One region of the Bacillus altaicus genome, then DNA from elsewhere that is predicted to be linked to it. Evidence: riboswitches for the same ligand, from Rfam matches in the RefSeq annotation. Region 1 holds a riboswitch; the other holds the start of a gene.

The links. Region 1 has a riboswitch for thiamine pyrophosphate ahead of tenA (thiaminase II). Riboswitches for the same ligand answer to the same signal wherever they lie in the genome.
Region 2: it holds a riboswitch for thiamine pyrophosphate, as region 1 does, so the genes downstream of both, ACE38F_RS25735 (MTH1187 family thiamine-binding protein) here and tenA (thiaminase II) in region 1, are expected to answer to the same signal.

Annotation. Positions count from the first base shown of each region.
Region 1 is NZ_CM143394.1:2,869,628-2,874,542, reverse strand. It holds gene ACE38F_RS15065 (pPIWI_RE module domain-containing protein) at 1-1,916, opposite strand, end outside; gene tenA (thiaminase II) at 2,251-2,937, opposite strand; TPP riboswitch at 3,063-3,168, opposite strand; gene ACE38F_RS15055 (D-alanine--D-alanine ligase) at 3,242-4,156, opposite strand; gene pdxR (MocR-like pyridoxine biosynthesis transcription factor PdxR) at 4,161-4,915, opposite strand, start outside.
Region 2 is NZ_CM143394.1:4,982,153-4,987,067, forward strand. It holds gene ACE38F_RS25720 (ABC transporter ATP-binding protein) at 229-978, opposite strand; gene ACE38F_RS25725 (ABC transporter substrate-binding protein) at 975-1,973, opposite strand; gene ACE38F_RS25730 (ABC transporter permease) at 1,970-2,743, opposite strand; gene ACE38F_RS25735 (MTH1187 family thiamine-binding protein) at 2,715-3,035, opposite strand; TPP riboswitch at 3,137-3,238, opposite strand; gene ACE38F_RS25740 (methyl-accepting chemotaxis protein) at 3,300-4,915, opposite strand, start outside.

The sequences.
Region 1 (4,915 bases):
TCATTTCGCAATTCCTCTATCCAATATTTCCTCATATTTGCATCTACAATAAAATAAACTTCTTTATTTTGTTTATGTGCATCTTGTGAAATTTCAACTAATGTTTCTGACATAAATTGTTTAAAACTGACTCCTATATCATTCCTTTTTGATGGTTGTGGTAAAAACACTTTATTATTACCTATATTTAATAAAGTATGATCAATTGTGCCCCATTCTTCTTGACCATATAATTTATATAATATTTCTCTCCCATTTATTTTTGAAAAAATAGGTAAGAAATCATATTTAGACATTTTCTCAATTGATAAATTCACAATTATTCCCGGTAATTTTATCTTATTCCAACTACGCTTTAAGAACCCCTTTTGTTCTAACAAACTAAGAATGGCATTAATAATTTCTTTTTTAGATACACTTTGTCCAATAAATAAATTAATAAATGCTGAAATACGTTCCGTTCGAGCAAATCCTTCCCGAATGATTTGCTTTGGATTAATTTTTTCGCGACCATCACAATTTTTCATTGCAATTAATGCTAATTTCATTTCATTTTGCTCACCTGCCGTAACATGTACAGCTTTTACGACATCGTCTACAAGTTTCTTTTTATTTTTATGGCTATATTGCATTCTATATGGATTTTGTAATAATTTTTCAATGTTGTATCTTTCAATTTTTAACAACACCGGATTATCTGCATTTAATACATAGGATGAATCTTCATTTTGAGCTAAAACTATTTTGCTATCTAATAACGCTTGTTCTATCTCTATTATTATATCATCTGACCATACTTCTAACGTAATTGCGTCTAATCCCTTTGGAGCAAATAAAGGTAATAACTCATTCTCATTATTAGTTAATACTTTTTCACATTCTGGAAGTGATGTGAAATATGGGAATATTCGTTGGAATTCATTAAAAAGCTCCTCTTTTTCTCTTACTTTTATACCAAATTTTATTTTTGTTCCTTGAACTTTATATATATTTTCGTTATATGGAAGAAGCACCCTTACATTAGTTCCTCTAATATACTCTTTCGGACATTGGAGAATGTCCTCTAATTTAACTTCTCCACCTATCCTATACTCATCTTTTAAATTTCTAAAACGTTTAATCCATTTTATTCCTTTTTCAGCTTGTTGCACTTTTAACTTTATAAACCTTTGCTTTTTCTTATTTAATTCAAATTCAGGAGTTGAGATCAGTATTTGGCTCCGTTTTCGCCCTGAAAGTATAGAAATATCTTTATGATTATATTGTTGATAAAACCGCCTAATCCCTACGGATACTTTTAATAGCGGAATATTCTCACCTCCACGAGTTACGTATTCAAACCGATATACATAAGCGAAATAATCATGTGTTTCTTCATCTTTAATTGGCTCAGACATCGCTTCAAAAACATCTTGTGATCGCAGTGGCGAAAAATATATTTCTTCCTCATTTTTATTTTCCATACGTAAAGGCTGTTCGCAAAAGATATGAGTAATTAAAGCTGGTACCCATTTAGAAAACGTTTTTTTATCATGTAATACTGGTAAATTACTAATTAAATCATACTGCCATTCTAAATGTGGTGGATCTAGTAATTTATTCGGTTTCCAATCATGAATAACCTCATACCAGCTTTGGAAAATATAGTCTAACTGTTCTTGTCTCATTGGTTCTTTTGCTACAATCCAAGGTGTCTCTTCCTTTAGTACATATGGATCATGCTGAATGAACAATATATCAGAAAACATATCATACAATCTTTCATTTACAAGTTTTAATTTGCTCATTAATAAAAATGTTCTATAATGTATCTCTACAATCTCAAGCCATTCAATAGGAAAGTAAATATACGATACTTTCTCATTATAGAGGGGTTCTACTATATTTTTAAATGTTAATAACCGTAATTTTTCCATATTATTAATACTTCCTCTCTTAATATATATTGATCATAAATAATACTAGAAAAGATACCAATTTTTTTAAGCATAAACGAATCAAATTTAAACCAAGCACATTAAAGGAAATAGTTAAATCTAATTTGAATATATGAATAATATATTATTAAAACCAAATTAATAAAAAGTTACTATTAACATATAACTACCTCCTTATGTCACTCTCAATATCATAAAATCATTATAATGCATTATTTTATTTTTTATCTATGATTTACAAAAAAATTACAGAAACTAAATATAATAAAAGGTATCACCTCTTTATATAGCGATACCTTTTATATACTCTTTATTAAATAACACCTTTAACTTCTGCATTCACCGGCCATTTTTCTAATGTATATGCCATTTCCCAAAATGAATATTCATATTGACTACTAAAAATAAAATGTTGTCTCATACGATTACGGTCTGCCTCTGTTACTTTTTCAGCAATCGTATCTAATCGTGTGATTTGCTCTTCTACTAGAGTGCGGAACCAATCCGAACCATATGCAGAAATCCATTCTTGATAAATTGGTTCTTCTGGTTGACATTCTTTTAATCGTTCACCGATTTCATAATATAACCAATAACAAGGTAAAATAGCCGCAATAATATCTCCTAAATGCCCTTCATAAGCTGCACGATACATATGAGATGTATATGCATATGCAGTTGGCGCAGGAATAAAATTATCTTTTTCTTCTTTCGTAATCCCTAATTTCTTTGCGAAATTCTCATGTAAAGACAACTCAGCTTCATACGTATTTTGTGCATGATGCGCCATACGAGCCGTCGTTTCTAATTCAAGAGCCTTTGCAGCACCTAACGTTTGTACTCTAGCAAAATGACTTAAATAATATGAATCTTGAAGCACATAATAACGGAAACTAGCTAAATCTAACGTTCCTTCGCCAAGCTTTTTTAAAAAAGGATGATTGAAACTCGCTTCCCAAATTGAATCTACTTCTTTACGTAATGATTGTGAAAAAGTCATTTAAATCCCTCCAATAATTTATAAAATATAAGTATTTATCCCCTTTATTAAAGCTGTAAAATAAAAAAACTTTCTTTACAGGCGTAAAGAAAGTGAAATAGACAATATTAATTTATGCATTAAATACCATGTCTTCCCCACTTTCCTACGCTGGCATTAACCAGATCAGGTACTAAGAGTCTCAAAATTACATTTGATCTCAGCCTATAAAAGGCCCCTCTAGTGGATAAATATTTAGTTGTCGTATTGTAATTATCATAGCATACTTCGTGGAACTATCAAAAGTTTTAATTGTACAATTATCTTAAAAACCTTCTTCTTTCCTTACTTTTAATGAAGTTTCAATGATCATATCTAATAGCTTACTATAGCTAATTCCCGCTGCATCTGCACTTTTCGGCAGTAAACTTGATTGTGTCATCCCTGGTAATGTATTAACCTCCATTACATATGGAATTCCGTCCTTCACCATCATATCAACCCTTGCATAAACACTACATTTTAATGCTTTATAACAAGCCATTGACGCTTTATTTACACGTTCCTTAATTTCAGTTGGAAGTTCAATAACTTCTTCAATTGTACTAACATCATCGTATTTTGCATTGTAGTCAAAAAACTCAGCTGCATGTCGAATCGAAATGATAGGTAACTGTTGGCCATCAAAAATTGAACATGTAATCTCGTCACCTTTTATATACTTCTCAATTACTACTTCAGAATCCCATTCGAATACAGTTTCCAGCATTGAGATTAATTCGTTTTTATCATTAACGATCTTTACTCCAACACTTGAGCCACCAGAGTTAGGTTTTACCACTAACGGAAATCCTATCTTATCTAACTCTTCAAGCTTTAGATCATCCATTTTTGTAAGTTCAATCCATTCTGGTGTTTCTACTCCTTCATAACGCAAAATCTTTTTCGAAATATTTTTATCCATACATATACCGCTAGATAACATATTGCTACCGCTATAAGGAATACCTAAACTCTCAAGCGTCCCTTGAACTGTACCATCTTCTCCGTATTTTCCGTGTAATGCTAGCAAAGCAAAATCAATGTCTTTCGCTTTTTCAATTAAATCCATTTTTTCATTTAACGTAATTGGAACTATTTCATACTTACTCTTATCTAAATGTGCAATCATTTCATTCCCAGTCATAATTGATACTTGTTTTTCAGAGGATACTCCTCCCATAATAACGCCAATTCTCATTTTCTCAACTCCAAGTTTCATTTTTTAATGTTTCACCAATTATTTGAATCCCGCTAACTATTTCCTTTTCTTTCAAACGCGAAAATCCTAATCGGAAAGTGTTCGCTCCTCCTCCATCAGAGTAAAAAACATCTCCAGGAGAAAACGTAACGCCTTTCTCATAACACTTTTGTAAAAGTATGCGGGCTTGAATTTCTTCTTCCAACTCTATAAACAAATGAAGTCCACCATCTCCAGTCATTCTTTTAAACGGAATGTACTGATTACACGCCCCAACAGCTAACTCATATTTTTTCTTATAAACAGATCTTGCTTTTTTTAAATATTTTTCAAAATATCCTTCATGTAAATATTGAAACAGAACAGCTTGATCTAACGTAGAAGTGTGAATCGTTCTTGCTCTTTTAACACTTTCTAAATAATGTATCAGTTCTTTATCTGCAATGATCCAACCTACACGTAAACCGGGGAAAAGTACCTTTGAAAAACTACTAATATAAATCACATTATTACCGGCCCCAGAAAAAGTTAATAAGGGGGCTAAATGTGAACCTGAATAACGTAATTCTTCATTAAAACCATCTTCTATAATAGGAATCTTATATTTTGAAAATAATCCCATCAATTCCGTTCTTTTCTCCGAACTCGTAACAATACCAGTTGGATTATGATAAGAAGGGATTAAATACGCGAAATCAAAATCCTTTTCACGCAAACTTTTTTCTACTTCAATCGTATCAATACCATCATCATTCATAT
Region 2 (4,915 bases), 2.1 Mb from region 1:
AAGAACAGTTGATAAAGTCATTTTATCCTTTCACTCCTTTAACATTTGTTATATTAAGAGTATAAACCACTCTGTTATATTCTATTCTCTACTTTTTCTTTTGTTCCTTCTTCCAATTTATCCGATGTTAATGAATCCACTATTTCCCCTATAGATTTCATCTTTCTCCTTCAATAGAAAAAAGCCTCTTAACAGCAATTATACAAAAAACTGTTAAAAGACTTTTTTCTATTTTTTCATATAAGGAGCCAATACTCTTAAAATTTCTTCCTTATCCTTCTTTAACTCAAGAGATGTTAACATATCCATCGTTCGCGGCCTAGGTAATTCCACTTGTACCTCGCCAACTATTGATGCTGGTCTTTGAGATAAAATAAATACGCGATCAGAAAGTAAAATTGCCTCATCTAAGTCATGTGTAACCATAACAATTGTCTGCTTTTCTTGATGCCAAGAATTTAAGAGCCAACTATGTACTTCCATTTTTGTAAATGCATCTAATTTTCCAAAAGGCTCATCAAGCAGCATAATTGGCTTTTCACATAAATATGTGCGAAGGAAACTAATTCTTTGACGCATTCCACCTGATAACTCCTCTGGATAATGGTCTGCATATTCATCTAGCTCAAACTGTTTTAATGCTTCCATTCCTTCTGTCAGCCTTTGTTTTTTAGGCTTTCCTTCGATTTCCAATGGAAGAACAATATTTTGTAAAGCCGATCGCCACGGTAGTAATAAATCTTGTTGCGGCATATAACTAACAACATCTTGTTTTTTTACATACTCCTCGTTATAAAACACTTCTCCATTCGTTGGCTCTTCAACACTCGCAATCATATTTAACAATGTGCTTTTCCCGCAACCACTCGGACCTACAAAAGAGACAAACTCTCCCTCTTGTATAGAAGCACTAATATTTTCTAATACATTCTTTCCATCGAAAGCTTTTACAATATCTTTTATTTGTAATCCACTCATTTTTCACTTGGAAGGAATTCATTTGTAAAGGCATCTTTTACATCGATTTTCTTTTTAATAACTTTGTTGTCATATAAGAAATTCATGTAATTTGTCCAAATCTCTTCCTTCTGTACTCCCCACGCTTTTGCATCATCTTGATACTTTGTACTTAACCACTTTTGGCTTTCTTGTACTAATTCTTTATTCACATCTGGAACAGCTTTAATTAAAATATCCGCAGCTTCTTTCGGTTCTTTAATTGCAAAATCATAACCTTCTGTCGTTGCCGTCATAAATTTTTTCACAAAATCTTTATCTTGCTTCGTATGTTTTTCACTTGTAATAATAACAGGACTATAGAAATCAAGCGCTGGATCTAAGTCTTTCACCATAATTGTATTTAACTCTTTTCCTTGACGCTTCGCTTCAATTCCATCCCATCCATAATAAATCCATTCAAAGTCTGCATCACGACCGATTGATTTAAAGAAATCTGTTTGTCCAAGAATAATTTTTTCAACTTTATTAAAATCAGCTTGATGTTTCTCCATAATCGTCTTTAACGTCGCTTCTTCTGCTGGTCCCCCCCAGCCGCCGTAACGTTTACCTTCAAAATCTTTTGGTGACGTCATATTATCTTTTTTAAGTGATGCAAAAGCTGAAGTGTTATGCTGGATAATCGCTCCTACAGATACAACAGGAATACCTTCAACACGAGCTAACGTTACATTTTCTTGTGCACTTATTGCAAAATCAGCTTTTCCTGAAGCTATCATTTGTTCCGCTGTAACATTATCACCTGGTTGAATAATTTCTACATCTAATCCTTGTTTTTTATAATAATCTTTCGTCTTCGCTACGTATAAACCAGTATGGTTTGTATTAGGGAACCAATCTAAAACGACTTTCACTTTCTTTTCTTTGCTTGTATTCTCTTCTTTCTTCGCCGTATTACATCCGGCAACACCAACTGCTAATAATGCAGCTAACATAATTTTTAAACCTTTTTTCATTTTCTGCCGCCCTTTCTGTATATCCATGGTGCTGTTATTCTTGCCATAAATTCAACAATAAAGTATAGAAATAGTGTCACCATGACGATAATTGCTGCAACACCAAATACCCGGGCCGTTAAAAAGGATTTCGTTGCTCTTGTAAGCATAACTCCTAATCCTTCGCTAGCACCAAGCCATTCCCCAATAATCGCTCCCATCACACTATATGTAACAGCAATTTTTAAACCTGAGAAAAAGTATGGGAGTACTGCTGGAAACTTTACTTTCTGGTAAACTTGCCATTTCGTTGCCTTCATTGTTTGTAACAGTTTCAGCATATTTTTATCTACCGTTTGGAAACCTTCTAAAATGCTAAGCGCAATTGGGAAGAAACAAACAAGAATAACAACCATTACTTTTGGCAACATTCCGTATCCAAACCAAATAATAAATAATGGTGCGAGCACAACGATTGGAATTGTTTGCGAAATAACGAGCAACGGATTCATTAAAATCCGAAATAAAGGGATGACATCCATAATGATAGCAATGCTCGTCCCAAGTAAAATTGCAAAAAACAACCCAATTATTACTTCCTGTAACGTTTGCACTGTATTCGGTAATAGTAAATCTTTCATTCCAATTAACTCTTGCACAATTGCAGACGGCTTCGGTAAAATCCACGGCTCAATTTTAAATAATGAAACAGATCCTTCCCATATAGCAATGAGAAGGATAAGCCAAATTGTTGTGATTATTTTAGATCGCTTCTGGTTTTGCATATTCATCACGGTACTTCCAAACTTTTTCGTCAATCGTTACGCCTGTACTTGGACGATAGTGAATTTTAATAGAAGTGATTACTTCTTCTGCTCCAGCATCGACGCAAGCTTGTTGCGCGCGTTTAATGACGTCAAGAAGTACATCTAATTCTCCTTCCAACGTTGTTTCCATTGCCCCTACTTCATAACGAACTCCCGACTGTTGTACAACTTCAATTGCTTTATCAACAACGGAATACACATCTTTGTTCTTCGCTTGTGGTACTACTGAAAATGAAATTGTAACTTTTTGTGACATAATAAAATCCCCCTTACAAAATATGGTTTCAAAAAAAGAAAAGGCTTTCCTACCATGTAGGAAAGCCTTGTATACAAGTTATTCTATAATAACTTATGCTACATCACTTTAAAGTAACTCCCTACGCTGGCATTATCCAGATCAGGTTGAGGGTCGATGTATACTTACATCCTCTCAGCCAATTGGCTCCCCGGTTCTTAATTCGTTTTCATTGTAGCATGATTTATTTTATTGAACAAACAAAAGCATGTATAATCATTTCATTTAACTTTTAAATTCCCCAATTAACTCTTGTAACTCCTGTGAAAGCCAACTTAAAGAACTAGCTAATTCAGCAATATCTTGTACAGACATTTCCTGTTCTTTCATACTCTCTTCAATATTACTACTACTATTCGCATACATATTTGCGATATGTGATAGTTCATTTACAACACGAACAATATTTTGGCCATTTTGCAAAATATCACTTGAATTGCTAGAAACAGCTCTAACTTGATTTGTAACAAATTGTGCTGATTTTGAAATTTTTTCAAAGAAAGCACCACTACTTTCAACAAGTTTAATTCCAGATTCTACTTCTTTTGAAGCTTTTTGCATTGAAACAACAGCTTCTTCCGTTTCAGCTTGTGTTTCCCCGATTAATTTTGCTATATCTTTTGCTGATGCTTCCGTCTGCTCTGCTAATTTACGCACTTCATCAGCAACAACGGCAAATCCCCTTCCGGTTTCCTCAGCACGTGAAGCTTCAATAGAAGCATTTAAAGCTAGCGAATTAGTTTGATTTGAAATACCTGTAATTACTGTTACAATATCACTAATTTCTTTTGATCTTGTTTCCAAAGAACAAATAATAGAAGATAAATCTTGTACTGCATTTTGTATTATATTCATTTGATTAATCGTCTGTTCAATAACACCATTTCCTTTTACTGAATGATGATCCATACCTTCAGACTCTTTCGCCATTTGTTTTGCAGCATTCGTTATCTCTTCCATCTTATCTTCCATTTCATATACAATACCTAAATACTGTGGTACTGAAGTTTCTTGTGACTGAGCGCCCGCTCTTAACTCAACCATAGAACTTACGATTTCTTGAACTGCCATGCTATTCTCTTTCGTACTCACTGACAATTCTTGTGAAGATGAGGAAACCTGTTCTGCTGTCTGCTTCACTTTATCTATAATTCCTTTAAACTTCTCGATGGTATTATTAAAATACGCATTAATAGTACCAATATCATCTGGTCTTTCCTCTAATTTAATACTTAAATTACCTTCACCAACTTTGCGCAATCCTTCACGTAAATCTCGCAATGGAGCAAGTGCGTTACGCACAATTAAGAATTGAATAACAGTTGCAATTAAAACAGAAATACAAATAAACATTAAACCTTGTATAATGAATTTTTCCTTTGTACTAGGAACGATAGAGGCATCTACATCGGCTGCAACAATTGCCACAATATTATCTTCTCCATCTTTAATTGGCTCTAATATCGTTACCCATGATCCTAATTCGTCTTCATATACTTCTGTCATATTTGCTTTTTTCGTACTCATTACTTTATCATATGCTTTCATCCAACGATCTGGTTGTTTATAATAGTCTCCCGGCTTTACTTCAACAACATTTGCTAAACCTGTAGACAAACCGACGATTTGTAACTCACCTTTTTCATTTTTTTTCGCTCCAACAACATACGTTTGTCCAACACTGTTCAATTCTTTCGTTGATTCATCTAATTTCTCTGTTAATTTCTCTCTTTTTTCTCTTTCTGACGTTGGGTCTTTTGCAACATCTCTCAATATTTCTGCGTCTAATTTATGTAATACCGTATCTCCTGTTTCAAAAGAATGCCTTTCAAATATAGACA